One region of the Mesorhizobium sp. P2_H9 genome, then DNA from elsewhere that is predicted to be linked to it. Evidence: predicted binding sites of a transcription regulator. Region 1 holds the regulator's gene; each other region holds the start of a gene.
The links. Region 1 encodes PhoB, which activates phosphate uptake and scavenging genes when phosphate is short. Its sites were predicted from a motif close to TGTCATNNANCTGTCAT; they were not measured.
Positions count from the first base shown of each region.

Region 1 (3,921 bases):
TTCGGCGCCGGTTCGAGCGGCGCTGGTAGAAAAAGGCATTTTGGTATGAACATCATGACCGAACAGTCCCTTGAAAACGCTGTGGGCGATAAAATGAACGCCAAGTCGAACGAAGTGATCAAAATGCGCGGCGACAAGGTCGGCGTGTTCTACGGCGAGAAGCAGGCGTTGTTCGACGTCAATCTCGACGTGCGCCTCAATCAGGTGACGGCGCTGATCGGCCCCTCGGGTTGCGGCAAGTCCACCTTCCTGCGCTGCCTCAACCGCATGAACGACACCATCGACTCGGCGCGGGTGACCGGCAAGATCACGCTGGACGAAGAGGATATCTACGACAAGAGCATCGACGTCGTCGAGCTCAGGGCGCGCGTCGGCATGGTGTTCCAGAAGCCCAATCCGTTCCCGAAGTCGATCTACGAGAACGTCGCCTATGGCCCGCGCATCCATGGACTGGCCAAGCGCAAGGCCGATATGGATCAGATCGTCGAGTCGAGCCTGAAGAAGGCGGCGATCTGGAACGAGGTCAAGGACCGCTTGCAGGAACCCGGCACCGGCCTTTCCGGCGGCCAGCAGCAGCGTCTATGCATCGCCCGCGCCATTGCCGTGTCGCCCGAGGTGATCCTGATGGACGAGCCCTGCTCGGCGCTCGATCCGATCGCCACCGCCCGTGTCGAGGAACTGATCGACGAACTGCGCCAGAACTACACGATCGTCATCGTCACCCACTCGATGCAGCAGGCGGCGCGCGTGTCGCAGCGCACGGCGATGTTCCATCTCGGCTATCTCGTCGAGGAGGGCGCCACCGACAAGATGTTCACCAACCCCGACGACAAGCGCACCCAGGACTACATTACCGGCCGGTTCGGCTGAGCGGTTCCGGCAGCGAAGTTTCAGGCACGAGGACTAGGATCATGGGTGAACATACCGTCGCATCTTTCGATGAAGAGCTGGGGCAGATCAGCAAGCTGATCCGCGACATGGGCGATCTCGCTGGCTCGATGGTCAGCGGCTCGACCAAGGCGCTGCTTAATTCGGACAACGCCCTTGCACAGCGCGTCGTCTCCGACGACGCCATCATGGATGCGCGCCAGCGCGAGCTGGACGACCGCGCCATCACGCTGATCGCCAAGCGCCAGCCGATGGCCAACGATTTGCGCGCAGTGGTCGGCTCGATCCGCATGGCTGGCGACCTCGAACGCATCGGCGACCTGGCCAAGAACATCGCCAAGCGCGTCGGCACCGTCGGCCTCAGCGTCACGCCGCGCGACCTGTCGCATTCCATCGATGCGATGGCCCAACTGGTGCTTATCCAGGTGCAGGGAGTGGTCGAGGAATATGCCGCCGCCGATGCGGCCGCGCTCGCCAAGCTCAGGAATGACGACGAGCGCATCGACGTCAAATACACATCGGTGTTTCGCGAGCTTTTGACCTACATGATGGAAGATCCGCGCAACATCACCGCGTGCACGCACCTCCTGTTCTGCGCCAAGAACCTCGAGCGCATCGGCGACCATGTCACCAACATCGCCGAAAATGCGTATTATGTTTTGACCGGCACGCAGCTGCCCGCCAATCGTCCGAAGCAGGACGAGACGGCGATGTCCGCGCCGGCGGCATGACGACAAGGCTGACCAGTCGATGATCGCGCCACGCATCATGGTGGTGGAGGACGAGGAGCCGCTAGGCCTGCTCCTCCGCTACAATCTCGAATCCGAAGGCTACCAGGTCGAGGTGGTGACGCGCGGCGACGAAGCTGAGATCCGCCTGCAGGAAAACGTGCCCGACCTGCTGGTGCTGGACTGGATGGTTCCGGCGGTTTCCGGCATCGAGCTGTGCCGGCGTCTCAGGATGCGGCCCGAAACCGAGCGGCTGCCGATCATCATGCTGACCGCGCGTGGCGAAGAGAGCGACCGCGTGCGCGGCCTGTCGACCGGCGCCGACGACTATCTGGTCAAGCCGTTCTCGACGCCGGAATTCATGGCCAGGGTCAAGGCGCTGCTGCGCCGCGCCAAGCCGGAAGTTCTGTCCAGCGTGCTCAAGGTCGGCGACATCGTGCTCGATCGAGAATCGCACCGGGTTTATCGCAAGAAGAGCGAGATCCGGCTCGGGCCGACCGAATTCCGCCTGCTTGAGTTCATGATGCGTCATCCTGGCCGGGTGTTCTCGCGCAGCCAGTTGCTCGACAATGTCTGGGGCGAGACGATCTATATCGACGAACGCACGGTGGACGTGCATGTCGGCCGGCTGCGCAAGGCGGTCAACAATGGCCGCATGCCAGATGTCATCCGAACCATTCGGGGCGCCGGTTATGCGATCCGCGAAGACTAGGTCCCTCGGCGCGGAAGCGTTTATTGGTTGAATGCGTCCACTCCCGGACCTCACACGTCGATGATTGGCTCAGCCCGCTCATGGCTTCGTCATTCTTGGGCGAAGCAAGGAGCGTAGCGACGCGGCGCAGACCCAAGGATCCATGCCGCGACCTCAAGGCGTTGCTACTGTGCAGAATTCTGCCCCGTTGAATTCTTTGACCGATTTCACGGCATGGATCCCAGGGTCTCCGCGACGGAGCTTCGCTCCTGCTTCGCCCTGGGATGACGACGTTGGGACGGCTTCGGCCAATCTCCAAAGTCGGCGACAATCTGCGGCATCAATGATTGACGTCGTCCTCAGGCCACGTCTTTCCCGATAGCGCCAGCCCGTGCCTGCCCGCCCGGCGCGAAGATCTCCTGGTCGACGAAGCTCAGTGCCCGCATGGCGCAGCCTTCGCGGATCAGCGGCAATTCGTTCGGTTCGGTGTCGAAGGAGATCGATTTCGAGTGCTGGCCGCCGGCGGTCTGGGCGATGGCCTCGCGCAGCGCCGGTTCGATCAGGTCGAAGGCGGCGGCGCTGACGCCGACCATGGCGACCGGCGCGGGATCGATCAGCGCAAAAAGACTGCCGAGGCCGAAGCCGAGCGCTTCGCCGGCCTTGCGGTAGGCCTCGCGCTCCGGCCCGTCTTTCTCGCGTGCCGCGACGGCGAGCGCCCGCATGTCGGCGTCGCTGACATCGGCGACCGGCTCGGCGTCCTCGCCCAATTGCCTGGCGTTGCGCCAGATGGCGTAGTTGCCGGCATAGGCCTCGACGCAGCCGCGCCGCCCGCAGCGGCACAGCGCCCCGCCCGGGCGATGGATCATGTGGCCGAACTCGCCGCCCGATGAATGGGTGCCGGTGAACAGCTCGCCCTTCAGCACCAGTCCCATGCCGATGCCGTGCGACAAAAGGATGGCGATGAAATCGTCGTGGTAGCGGACCGGATCGCGCCACTGCAGCGCCACCGCCATCATGTTGCAGTCGTTTTCCATGGTGGCCGGAATGCCGAATTCGCCTTCCAGTATGTCGGCGAAGGCGATGTCGGTCTGCGGCGTGATCGGCGACCACAGCATGGCGCGGGCGTGCGAATCGGTGATGCCTTGGATGCCCATAGCAATGCGGGCAACGCTGTGGGTGTCGAGGTCGGGATCCTCGAGCCGACGCCTGACTATGGCGACACATTCGCCGATCAGTTCGTCGCGCGGCATGGTCAGCGTGTCCAGCCGGCGCTGCTCTTCGGCCACCACCTGGCCGGCATAGTCGATGACGGCGACGGAAAGGAAATTCAGCGACAGCACCACGGTCATCACCGCGGCTGCTTCCGGATTGAGCCCGAGACCGACTTGCGGCCGGCCGCGTTTCAGCGAAACCGGCTCGCTGGCCTTGCTCTCGGCCAGGATGCCTTCCTCGATCAGGTCCGACGAGATCGCCGATATGGTGGAGTGGCTGAGGCCGGTGGTCGCGGCGATCTCGGTCCGCGACGGCTGGCCGGCGCGGCGCACGGCCGAAAGCACCATCGCCCGGTTGCGGCGGCGCAAATCGTCGTGGCGGATTCCAACCGACATCTTTCTT
Region 1 is NZ_JBFUFX010000010.1:119,979-123,899, forward strand. Features, by position in the region: gene pstA (phosphate ABC transporter permease PstA) at 1-29, shown strand, start outside; gene pstB (phosphate ABC transporter ATP-binding protein PstB) at 46-870, shown strand; gene phoU (phosphate signaling complex protein PhoU) at 912-1,619, shown strand; gene phoB (phosphate regulon transcriptional regulator PhoB) at 1,639-2,328, shown strand; gene AC1DXN_RS20210 (ROK family protein) at 2,667-3,914, opposite strand.

Region 2 (3,921 bases), on a different contig from region 1:
CCCTCAGGCCCTCTTCGGCGCGCATGTCGACGTTCTCATTGATCTCGTAGAACAGCTTGCCCAGCGCGCCGATCGAATGCAGGCCGATGGCGATGATGGCGGCGACCGGGCCGACCGAGACGATGGCCGCGAACAGGCCGGCAATGACGATCTCCGGGAAGGCGCGCAGCAGTTCCATGAAGCGCTTGACGACGAGCCTGAGCGCCGGGCTTGGCGTCAGATTGCGCGCCGCGATGAAGGAGAACGGCACGGCAAAGATGAAGCCGATGAAGGTCGCGACCAATGCCGTGTTGACCGTGGTCAGCATCAGCTCGAAATATTCGGGGATGTAGAAGCCGCCCCAGACATAGACGCGTCCGAGCGGAAAATTGAATTCCTGGGTGCCGGTATCATGCGGCGAGGCGACATCGAACAGCGCCCGCCAGACATCGTACCAGTCCTTGGGGATGAGCCAGCTGAGGAAGTCCAGTATGTGCGGCAGCCGGTCGAAGAAGTGGCCGGCATTGGCTTCATCGGCGAACCACATGGTGCCGAGCATGGCGACCAGCAGCAGGCCGATGCCGATGGCGGTGTAAAGCCGGCGCAACGACGTCTGGCGCCGCCAGGCGTCAGCGGTCCGGCGGGTCGCGTCTGAATGGATTGTTGCTGAGATGGTCATGACCGGAACATGCAAAAAGGGCGGCGCTGGAGGACGCCGCCCTTTTTCCTGATGCCGTCAGCCGCCGATCGCGGCTTTGCGGGCTTCGACGATGACGTTGTAGAAGTCCGGCTTCACCGGCACGTAGCCGGTGAAATCGCCGCCTTCGACGCCTTCGAAGCAAGCCTTGTCCTTCTTGGGCAGCTCCGTGAAGAAGTTGGCGAGTTTGGCGGTCATCTCAGTGCCGAGTTCGGTGCGAACAACCAGCGGGCCGTTCGGGATCAGGCCGGAGCGCCAGACTTCGACGAAGTCGTTGGGGTCGACGGCGCCCTTGGCGACTTCCTTGTGGAAGGTGCCGGAGGTGTAGCCGTTCTTGAAGTCGCCGATGCCCGAGGAATCGTCGACCGCCACGTCGACCTTGCCGTCGCGGACGGCGAGGATGTTGTTCTCATGGCCGCCATTGAACTGCGTGGAGGCGAAGAAGGCTTCGTTCGAGGCGCCGGTGTCCTTCGGGATCTGGGTCAGCGGGATCAGGTAGCCCGAGGTCGAGTCCGGATCGGCGTAGCCGAGCTTCTTGCCCTTGGCCGACTTGATGTCGGTGATGCCGGACGTCTTGAGCGCCAGGCCGATCGAATAATAGCCGGTGGCGCCATCGGTCTGCTGGGTGGTAAGGATCGGCGTGACCGCCTTCGGGTCCTTGAGAGCGATACTGGCGTAGCCGGAAGCACCAAGCTCGGCGAAATCGAGCGTGCCGCCAAGTAGGCCCTGGATGACGCCGTCATAATCGGCGGCCGGGAACAGCGACACTTTTTCGAAGCCGAATTCGGTCTTCAGATGATCGGCGAGGCACTGGTAGTTGCGCAGCCGGTCGGTTTCGTTCTCGCCGCCAAGGATGCCGACGCGGAATTCCTTGATATCGGCGGCGTGAGCGGCGCTGGCCGCGATGGCGAACAATGAAACGGCGCCAAAAACCATCTTCCTAAACATCTGTTGTCTCTCCTGTTGGTCCCGGCGTCGCGCCGGGTGCGTTCGAATTTTGACAGGTGCCTTTGACGCAGGCTGGCGATCCAAGCCGCTCGTTTGCTTGTCCATGATCTCTTGGACAAAACGGTTCCCGTTTGTCCGAGAAAACCGGTGTCCACTTTTCGGGATCATGGATTCAGTAGCCAGGGAATGCGGGCTCGAGCGGGCTGGCGGATGCGGCGATCTTTTGCTTGTAGGCGATGCTGGTGGAGGTGATGGCCTCGGAGATCTCGGCGCCGTTTGCGTCAGCGCCGTAGACAAGGCGCACGGCTTCGCGGTTGAGGTCTTCGGGCGGGCCGTCGAACACGATCTTACCGGCGGCCATGCCGATGATGCGGTTGCAGTAGCTGCGCGCGGTATCCAGCGTGTGCAGATTAGTAACGACGGTGATGCCTTCACGCAGATTGATGTCCTGCAGCGAATCCATCACCACCTTGGCGTTGAGCGGGTCGAGCGAGGCGATCGGCTCGTCGGCCAGGATCACCTTCGGCTGCTGCATCATGGCGCGGGCGATGGCGACGCGCTGCTGCTGGCCGCCGGAAAGCGTGCCGGCCGGCTGCAGCGCGGTGCGGGCGATGTCGAGGCGCTCGAGGGCGGCGACCGCCTCGGCGCACTCGCTGCGCGAGAAGACACCGAACAGGTTGGTCAGGGTCGAGCGGTGATTGAGCTTGCCGAGCAGAACATTGGTCAGCACGTCGAGGCGCGGCACCAGGTTGAACTGCTGGAAGATCATGGCGCAGTCGCGCTGCCAGCGCCGCAGCGGCGAACCGCGCAGGCTGGAAACTTCGGCGCCGTCAAAAAAAATCGACCCCTGGCTGGGGTCGATGAGACGATTGATCATGCGAAGAAGGGTCGATTTGCCGGCGCCCGAGCGACCGATAATGCCGACCATCTGACCCTGCGGGATCGACAGGTCGACCGCGCTGACGGCGGTGTTCTTGCCAAATCGGCGGGTAACGCCGCGGATTTCAAGCGTGGCTGACGTCGCTGACATGAGCAGGTTCCGGTCCAGTCGCAGTTTGAAAGTCTGTTAACCCTCGCTAGCGCAGCGTCATGAACCTGCGGTGTCGGATTGATGTCAGTTTTGTTACCGCCCACAGGCGCAGCGTCAGGTTATCGATCCGGATCGGTCAACCGAGGATCAGCAGCTCTTCGAAATGTTTCATGTCGCTGAAGCTGCAGAATGCCGGCGGCCTGAGCGCGATCACCGGCGCCTGCCGGGTGAAGAGCGAGAGGCAGTCGTCGAAAAGGTCCTGCCATGCAGCCGCCCTGTCGTCGGCGAGACGCCGGATCTGGTAGGCAAAGGTGATGTGGAAGACGTAAGCGTCGTGATCGGGGTGGCGGTATCCGAACGGCACCGACAGCGCATCGCGCCATGCACTCATGATGGCCTTGTCTTCGTCCGTTGCGCCGGCAACGGTCAAGCCGGTTGGCACGACCTCAACGACCTTGACCTTGAACGCGCCTTGGCCATGGAAGCCGTTCAGACGTTCCAGATAGAAGCGGGTCATGTCGTCGATGCTGGTGTCGAGGGGCACATTCTCAGGCCAGTAGGGAAGCCGGCGGCGATGTTCGATGATGCCCTGGAACAGCGTCATATGCAGGCTGGAGATGGGCGTGAAGGCCAACCGGTCGGCATCCGGCATCGCGCGCATCCGTTCCCGCACCTCGACGACCACGGCTTCGGAAGGCGAACCGTTTTCGAGATGGCTGACCACGGTGTTGCCGGGCTCGAACAGGAAATTGCCCGCTATGTCGTAGCGCGTGCCGAGATGCACCGGAGGGTTCGGGTTGGTGCCTTCGAAAAATCCGGCGAGCGAGGGTTTGACGGTGTCGAGCATTGCGATCTCCTGGGAGGATCGCCTCCTGTCCGAGTCATGTGTCAAGGGTATGAAACCGGCGTGCCCGTCGGTGGCGATGACACATATGTGAAGAGGGCCAGGTCAGCCGTATTTTTCTAGAAACGCTTCCGCCGAGAGCTCACGGAAATCGTCGAGGGCGGCACGCAGCCTTGCATGATCCCAGTCCCACCAGGCGAGCGCCTGGTAGCGCTCGGCGGTGCGGCGGTCGAAGCGTTCGCGGATCGGCTTTGCCGGCACGCCGCCGACGATGGTGTAGGGCGCGACATCCTTCGACACCACGGCGCCGGCGCCGACCGCCGCACCGTCGCCAACGGTGACGCCGGGAAGGATGGTCGAGCCGTGACCGAGCCAGGTGTCGTGGCCGATGGTGACGCGCTTGGCACGCCGCTGGGCGAAGAA
Region 2 is NZ_JBFUFX010000012.1:74,610-78,530, forward strand. Features, by position in the region: gene phnE (phosphonate ABC transporter, permease protein PhnE) at 1-658, opposite strand, end outside; gene phnD (phosphonate ABC transporter substrate-binding protein) at 716-1,624, opposite strand; gene phnC (phosphonate ABC transporter ATP-binding protein) at 1,797-2,654, opposite strand; gene AC1DXN_RS22665 (DUF1868 domain-containing protein) at 2,791-3,501, opposite strand; gene AC1DXN_RS22670 (DapH/DapD/GlmU-related protein) at 3,604-3,921, opposite strand, start outside.
Region 2: a site for PhoB is predicted at 2,725-2,741, ahead of phnC (phosphonate ABC transporter ATP-binding protein). Genes of this name have one in related genera too.

Region 3 (3,921 bases), on a different contig from region 1:
CGGCCGACGCCATCCTGCTCGGATGGTTGGGCTCGCAACCTGCCGAGGGCAGCTATGTCTTCATGGCGCAGATGGCGACGCTGTTCTACTTCGCCTTCTTCCTGGTCGCGCTGCCGGTGCTGGGCCTGATCGAGACGCCGCGAAGGCTGCCCAATTCGATCACCGAGGCGGTGCTTGAGAAGAACAAGGGCGGCGGTCATCATCCTGCGGGGGCTACGGCCGCGCCGGAAACCAAGGGCTGAGCGGTAGAGAATCTAAGGGGATTTGGCATGAAGAAGATTCTCACCTCGCTGGCGCTGATTGGCCTTGTCGCCGCCGGCGTTGGAGCAGCAAACACCGGGGCAATCGCCGCCGAAGAGGCACACAACGCTGCCGCGCCGACGCATTTCCCGATCGACGAGCCGAAGGAGATGGACTGGAGCTTCGCCGGTCCGTTCGGCACCTACGACAAGGCGCAGCTGCAGCGCGGCCTGAAGGTCTACAAGGAAGTCTGCTCGGCCTGCCATTCGATGAACCTGGTGGCGTTCCGCACGCTCGAAGGCCTCGGTTACTCGGAAGCCCAGATCAAGTCGCTGTCGGCCGAATACACGATCCATGACGGTCCCAACGACGCCGGCGACATGTTCGATCGTCCCGGCAAGCCGTCCGACCATTTCCCAGCGCCGTTCGCCAACGTCGAGGCCGCCGCTGCCGCCAATGGCGGCGCTGCCCCGCCCGACATGTCGCTGCTGGCCAAGGCGCGCGGCGTCGAGCGCGGCTTTCCGCGCTTCGTCTTCGACATCTTCACGCAATATGCCCAGGGCGGTCCCGACTACATCCACTCGCTGCTGACCGGCTATGACGAGCAGCCGCCGGCCGGCATGGTGATCCCGGAAGGTACGCACTACAATCCCTACTTCCTGTCCGGCGTGTCGCTGAAGATGCCGAAGCCGCTCTCAGACGGCCAGGTGACCTATGACGACGGTTCGCCGCAGACCGTTGACCAGTATTCCCGCGACGTGTCGGCTTTCCTGATGTGGGCGGCCGAGCCACACATGGAAGACCGCAAGAAGACCGGTTTCCGTGTCCTGGTGTTCCTGCTGCTGTTCGGCGCGCTGGTCTACCTGACCAAGCGCAAGGTATGGGAAGGCGTGGCGCACTGAGCGCTGCAAGCTTCGAAAATGCGAGGGCGCCGAAAGGCGCCCTTTTTGCATTCTGGAGCAGGTGAGAACACCGGCCGTGTCACATGGCCGTCACCGCATTCGGCGATGCTGTGTTGCCCTCATCAAAGGATCGCACCCATGAAGAAATATGCATCGCTTGCCGCAGGCTTTCTGCTGCTTGTCGTCGGCTCCACGGCCTATGCCGACGACGCGGCACCCTTCGTCACCAACAAGGACATCGACCTGACGATGATCCTGCCACCGCCGCCGGCAAACGATTCCGCCCAGACGAAAGCCGAGTTGGGCGAGGTGCTGACGCTGCAGGTGACGCGTACCCCTGAAATGGAAGCCAGGGCCATCGCCGATGCCCAGGAGGACGTCTGGCGCTTCGCCGATGTCATGGGACCGAAGTTCAACAAGGAAACGCTGCCGAAGTTCAGCGCCTTCTTCGATCGCGTCGTTGCCACCGAGGGCGCGGTCGTCGACCCGGCCAAGGATGTCTGGAAGCGTCCGCGACCGCATCAGCTGAGCGATCTCGTCAAGCCCGTGGTCAAGCTGTCGAGTTCCGGTTCCTGGCCGTCCGGCCATGCGACGGTCGGCACCATGATGGGCATCATCCTTTCCGACATGGTTCCGGAAAAGCGCGCCGAGATCATGGCGCGCGCGGCCGAATACGCCCACAACCGTGAGGTCGGCGGCATCCACTATCCCTCCGATATCGAGATGGGCAAGATTTCCGGCAGCGTCATTGCCGCGATCCTGCTCAGCCGCCCCGATTTCAAGGCCGAATACGAAGTGGCGCGGTCCGAGCTCCGCTCCGACCTTGGCATGTGACAACCATCCTGCTCAAAAGGCAGCCGGCAGACGAAAAGGGCGCCCCAGGCGCCCTTTTTAGTGCGGTCACGGCCCACGAGGCGAACCGATCCTTTGCCAGACAATTTTTTGCCAGGCGGCACATGGCGGTAGCCGTCCCTGGCCTCGCCGGGTTACGATCGGCCAAATCCCTTTGACGTCCCTTCTGCCGAATCTGGACGACCGATCCCCGGAGAGCCGCCTGATGAAACCGTCGCTTGAAGACACGCTGCTTGCCGCGATCCGCACCATTCCCGATTATCCGAAGCCCGGTATCCTGTTTCGCGACATCACCACGCTGCTTGGCAATGCGCGCGCTTTCCGCCGCGCCATCGACGAACTGGTGCATCCCTATGCCGGCCAGAAGATCGACAAGATCGCCGGCATCGAGGCGCGTGGCTTCATCCTTGGCGGCGCCGTCGCCCACCAGCTTTCGGCTGGTTTCGTGCCGATCCGCAAGAAGGGCAAGCTGCCCTACGAGACAGTGCGCGTCGCCTACAGCCTGGAATATGGGCTGGACGAGATGGAGATGCACAAGGACGGCGTTGCTCCGGGCGAGAAGGTGATCCTCGTCGACGACCTGATCGCCACCGGCGGCACGGCGGAGGCGGCGGTGAAGCTGCTGCGGCAGATCGGCGCCGACATTCTCGCCGCCTGCTTCGTCATCGACCTGCCGGACCTGGGCGGGCGTGCCAAGCTGGAAGCGCTCGGCGTGCCGGTCAGGACGCTGATCGGGTTTGAGGGGGTTTGAGACCGGTTTGCCGAAGGCAAATTGAAAGGTCCAGTGGACCTTTCAAAGGGCTCGAACGCCCGGAGCGATAGCGAAGGGCAGGGTAGGGCAACGCGGGACACCAACGCTGGTGCCGCCCCTCATCCGCCCTTCGGGCACCTTCTCCCCGTGAACGGGGAGAAGGAAGAAACTCACCCCGCCTTCACCAGCACCGCGCTCTCAAACTCCAGCACCTTGTCGCCGGTCGAATCGAAGGCTTCCGCGCGTAGCGCCAGCATTCGCCAGCCGGGGCGCGAGGCAATGGGGCGATGGGAAAGTGCGGTGCGGCTGAAGGTGACGGTTTCACCGGCATAGACAGGCTTCAGCCATTTCAGGTTCTTGAAGCCGGGCGAGGGGCCGAATTCGGGCAACGGGCCGGGGCCGGTCCAGTTGATGCCTTCGGCGTCCATGCGGGTTTCGAGATTGTATTTCATCCAGGTGGCGGCGGTATGCCAGCCTGACGCGCAGAGGCCGCCCAAGACGCTGTTCTTTGCCGCCTCTTCGTCGACATGAAAAACCTGCGGATCGTATTTGCGGGCGAATGTCTTGATCGCCTCGGGTTCGAATCTATGCGAACCGAGCGTGACGGCGACACCGATGCAAAAGTACTCGTCCAGCGTCATGCGCTGGCCTCACGGGTCAGGAACATGCAGGTGTTTTCGAATTCGAAGACGCTTTCGCCGCGCTGGTTGAACAGTTCGCTGCGCATGGTGATCAGGCCGATCTGCGGCTTCGACCTGGAAACGCGTTTGGCAAGCACTGTCGCTTTGCCGGTGAGCGTGTCGCCGGCCAGCACCGGCTTCTTCCATTTGACCTGGTCGACGCCGGGTGCCCCTTGCGAGGTCGAGTCGAGCAGGAAGGCATCACACAGCATGCGCATGAACATGGCGCAGGTGTGCCAGCCGGAAGCCGCCAGCCCGCCAAGGATGCTGGCCTTGCCGGCTTCCTCGTCGAGATGCATTGGCTGCGCATCGAATTCCTGCGCGAATTCGATGATCTCGGCCGCACTTACCTGCTTCTTGCCGAGGTCGAGCGACGCGCCCTCGGTGAAATCCTCGTAGGCCCAAGTCTTTCCGGTCATCATCCGAATCCGGTTCAAGATTGTACGATCGCCAAGGATCGGCGTTCCCGGATGCAGGCCGGACGGCGTTTGGTCAA
Region 3 is NZ_JBFUFX010000002.1:401,109-405,029, forward strand. Features, by position in the region: gene AC1DXN_RS04950 (cytochrome b) at 1-242, shown strand, start outside; gene AC1DXN_RS04955 (cytochrome c1) at 270-1,142, shown strand; gene AC1DXN_RS04960 (acid phosphatase) at 1,281-1,976, shown strand; gene AC1DXN_RS04965 (adenine phosphoribosyltransferase) at 2,200-2,745, shown strand; gene AC1DXN_RS04970 (MaoC family dehydratase) at 2,916-3,386, opposite strand; gene AC1DXN_RS04975 (MaoC family dehydratase) at 3,383-3,844, opposite strand.
Region 3: a site for PhoB is predicted at 1,220-1,236, ahead of AC1DXN_RS04960 (acid phosphatase). Genes of this name have one in related genera too.

Region 4 (3,921 bases), on a different contig from region 1:
TCGCCGGCTTCGCAGCGGCTTTCCTGGTGCGCGGCGGGGCACTCAAGTTCGGCTGGTCGTTTCCGTCCTACAAGAGCCGGCCGGGACGGCGGCCGGAGGATATTCCTTGAGAGTGAGTAGCGAATAGGGAGTAGCGAATAGGGGATAGCAGTCCGCAAGATTGCGGCGTAGCTCTCGCTATTCGCTATTCGCTATTCGCTATTCGCTATTCGCTGGCGTCAGGCGGCGAAGCGCTGGGCTTCCCCACCATAGTAGTTGACGTAGCGCGCACCGATTTCCTTGACCGGCATCACGACGAACACGTCGACCGTCGAGAATTCGCGGTCGATGACGCAGCCGTCACCGATGCGGGCGCCGACGCGCAGATAGCCCTTGACCAGCGGCGGCATCGCCGCGATGGCCGCCTTGGCGTTGACGGCCTCGATCGGCATCAAATCCATGGAGCAATAGCGCCCGGTGACCGCGCGTACATCCCAGGCCGAGTTGGTCCGGCAGTGATGGGCAAGATAGGTGAGCGCCTCGGCATGCGCCGCCGGCACGGTGCCGTGGAACGAGGCGCAGCCGGTCATCACGCCGATCTCATAGTGCTTGATATAGGCCCATATGCCTTGCCACAGCGCCTCGATGGTGCGCTTCGAGCGGTATTCCGGCAAAACGCAGGAGCGGCCGAGTTCGAGGAAACGCTGGCCGGGATGGCGGGCGATGAGCTTGGTCAGCTCGAATTCACCCTCGGAATAAAACCCGCCTGCGGTGGCCGCGATTTCCTGCCGCAGAAGGCGGTAGGTGCCGACGATGCGGCGGTGCTCGGGGCCGGAGAGCGTGGTGTCGAAGACGAGCAGATGGTCGCAGAGCGGATCGAACCGATCGGCGTCGCGGTGATCCTGGAACAGGTCCTTCCTGGCGCCAAGCTCGTCATAAAATACCCGGTAGCGCACTTCCTGGGCAGCGGCGATCTCGGCCTCGTTGCGGGCGAGCCGCACTTCGAGGTTGCCGATCCGGCCGAGCGAAGCGCCTTTTATGACGGAATCGGCGCTACGCCCGGCGAGCAGTGCGCTGCTGGCGTTCGGCCGAGTGTCACATTCCGGCATAACTGTATGCACGAGTGATTCTCCTTCGAGCCATCCCTCTTGGCACGGGGATACGGTGTAGGTGCAACAGGATTGTGACAGTACCGTGATACAGCGCTCTGGGCAATACTTCGCCGGCTGGCCAGCGCGCGACTTCGGCAAGCGGAATCAGTTTTTGCCGTGCTCGCCTTCGGTTCCGCAAGGGATGATGTGCCGAGCCAAAAGCGCTGCAACGTCCGGGCGCGTCCCACAAGACACGCGGCGCTCCAAGGCTGTCAGCCGGCTACATTATATGGGCAGCGAAAGGGCGGATACCAATTCAGGCGGCTACCTGGCCCTCGACGGCGTGAACCAAAGCGTCGGGGTCGAGCGGCTTGGTGACGAAGCCGCTGGCGCCATGGGCGAGCACGGCGTGGCGGGTCTTTTCCTGGCTGTCGGCGGAAAGCACCATGATCGGCACCGGCGGCACCGCCATTTCCTCCTCGTGACGGCGGATGGCGGCGATCGCATCAAGCCCGTCCATAACGGGCATGTGCAGGTCCATCAGCACCACGTCAAAACGATGTTTGAGCCCGGCATCGGTGACGGCCTCGACCGCGGCCTTGCCGTTGCCGACCACTTTCACGCGATGCCCGGCCTTCACAAGCGTGGCGCGGGCGAGCATGGCGTTGATGTCGTTGTCCTCGGCGATCAGCACCGACAGGCCTTGCCGGCGACCACCGAGGGTACGAATGGAGGGGGCTCCGCGTTTTTCCGGCTGCGGCTTGGGCAGCGTCGGGGCATGGCTGGTCAAAAGTACGCGCAACAGCGTCTCGCCGCGCACCGGCCTTGCCAGGAAGGTGGCGTAGCCACTGGCGCGGAATTCGCCAAGCATGCCGCGGTCGGTCGGCGCGATCAGCGTGATGGCCTCGCAATCGGCAAAGCCGCTTTGGCGCAAGCGCTTGAGCAGCCGTCCATCGCTGTCTTCCATGGCTGCATCGATCAGAAGCACGTCGCAGTCCGCGGCAAAAGGCGCCGCCTGGGCCGAGGTAGCAGCCAGATTGACGACGCCGCCATGGGCACGGATGGTGCGGGCGATGGCATCGGCCTCGATGGCGTTCTTCGAGACGATCACCGCGTGCCGGCCCGATAGAATGCTCTGGCGGTTTTGCGGTGCCTCGGTGGCCGCAATGGCCGGGATTTCGAAGACGAATTCAGATCCTTCGCCGAGCCGGCTCGACACCGAGATGGTGCCGCCCATGGCTGTCACCAGGCGCCTGGAGATGGCAAGACCGAGGCCGGCGCCGCCATGCACACGGGTCGAGGTGCCGTCGGATTGTTCGAATTCCTCGAAGATGCGCTCCATGTCGTCCTCGCGCAGTCCGGGGCCGGTGTCGGCAACGATGAAGCAAATGCGGTCGGTCGTCTCGGTGCGTGCCCGTGCGACGCTGACCAGCACGCCGCCGCTGTCGGTGAATTTGACGGCATTGCCGATGAGGTTGAGCAGCACCTGCCTCACCCTGCCGGGGTCGGCTGTGATCATCAGCGGCACGTCGGGTTCGACGTGACAGCCGAGGCCGATGTTCTTGGCGAAGGCTTTCGCCGCCATCAGTTCGATGATGTTGTCGGCGATTTCGCGCAGCGATGTCGGCTGCGGTTCCGGGTCGAAGCGGCCTGCCTCGATCTTGGAATAGTCGAGCAGGTCCTCGATCAGGGCGAGCAGTGCGCTGGCCGAGGTCGAGACGGCACTGACATAGGTCCGCTGCTCAGGCGAAAGATGGGTGTCGGCCAGAAGCTTGGCCATGCCCATGATGCCGTTCATCGGCGTGCGGATTTCATGGCTGACGGTTGCGAGGAAGCGCGATTTGGCCTGGCTTGCATATTCGGCGCGTTCGCGGGCGGTGATCAGTGACGATTCCGCGCGCTTGCGGGCGGTGATGTCGCGGGCGATCGCCCGGTGCGAGACGGCGCCCGAGTCCTTCTCGCGCACCGACAGTTCGATCCACGAGAACCAGCGCGGCCCGGCCGGCGTGCGGATGGCGACGTCGGTGGAGCTCAAACATTCGTGATCCGAAAAGGCGGCATCGGGGACAATGCCGACGTCGATGCCGAGTTCGGTCAGGGTCTTGCCGGCAAGGTCGCGCTGATCGATTTCGACAAGGCCGGCGAAAACCTTGTTGGCATAGACGATGTGGCCGTCGCGGTCGCGATGGACGACGAGGTCGCCCAGCGCATCGATGAGCCCGCGAAAACGCTCCTCGCTCTCCTGCATCTCCCACATGCGATCGGCCAGCGTCTCGATCTCGGCGCGGCTGCGGGCCGTGGCTTCGTCGAGCAGGGCCACTGTCCGGCGCTCGGCGCGCCTGGCGCGCAGATGCATGACGAGGCCGCCCATGCCGGTCGCTAGCAAGCCGATGGTGATGAAGATCGGCGCTCCGGTCAGATGCGACAGTCCCGCCAGAACGGCGATGGCGACGACCGTCAGGAAGGGCAGGCCCTCGCGGGTGGCGGGCGGCAGTTCGGGCGCCAGCGGCGGCGCGACGAGAATCCGCCGCTTCGGCAGCTCGGGGCTCAGCCCGTCGATGCCTTCGGCACTGTCCGTCTCCCTGATGCCGGATTCCGCGATCATGCGAAATCCCTATCAAACAGAGATTATGGAAGACTGCGGCGGATCGTTCGAATTTTAGCGGTCGGGCAATTCAGGACGGAAAACCGCTTCACATTTTTCCTGGAATGCCCCTGTGGGCCTTACATATCCACCACGACGCGACCGCGGATCTTGCCGTCGACGATGTCATGCGCGGCATCGATGATGCCGTCGAAGCCAATGGTTGTGGACAGGCTGGCGAGTTTCTCAAGGTCGAGATCGGTGCCG
Region 4 is NZ_JBFUFX010000012.1:146,469-150,389, forward strand. Features, by position in the region: gene AC1DXN_RS22980 (trimeric intracellular cation channel family protein) at 1-110, shown strand, start outside; gene olsB (l-ornithine N(alpha)-acyltransferase) at 219-1,100, opposite strand; gene AC1DXN_RS22990 (response regulator) at 1,387-3,675, opposite strand; gene acuI (acrylyl-CoA reductase (NADPH)) at 3,795-3,921, opposite strand, start outside.
Region 4: a site for PhoB is predicted at 1,152-1,168, ahead of olsB (l-ornithine N(alpha)-acyltransferase). Genes of this name have one in related genera too.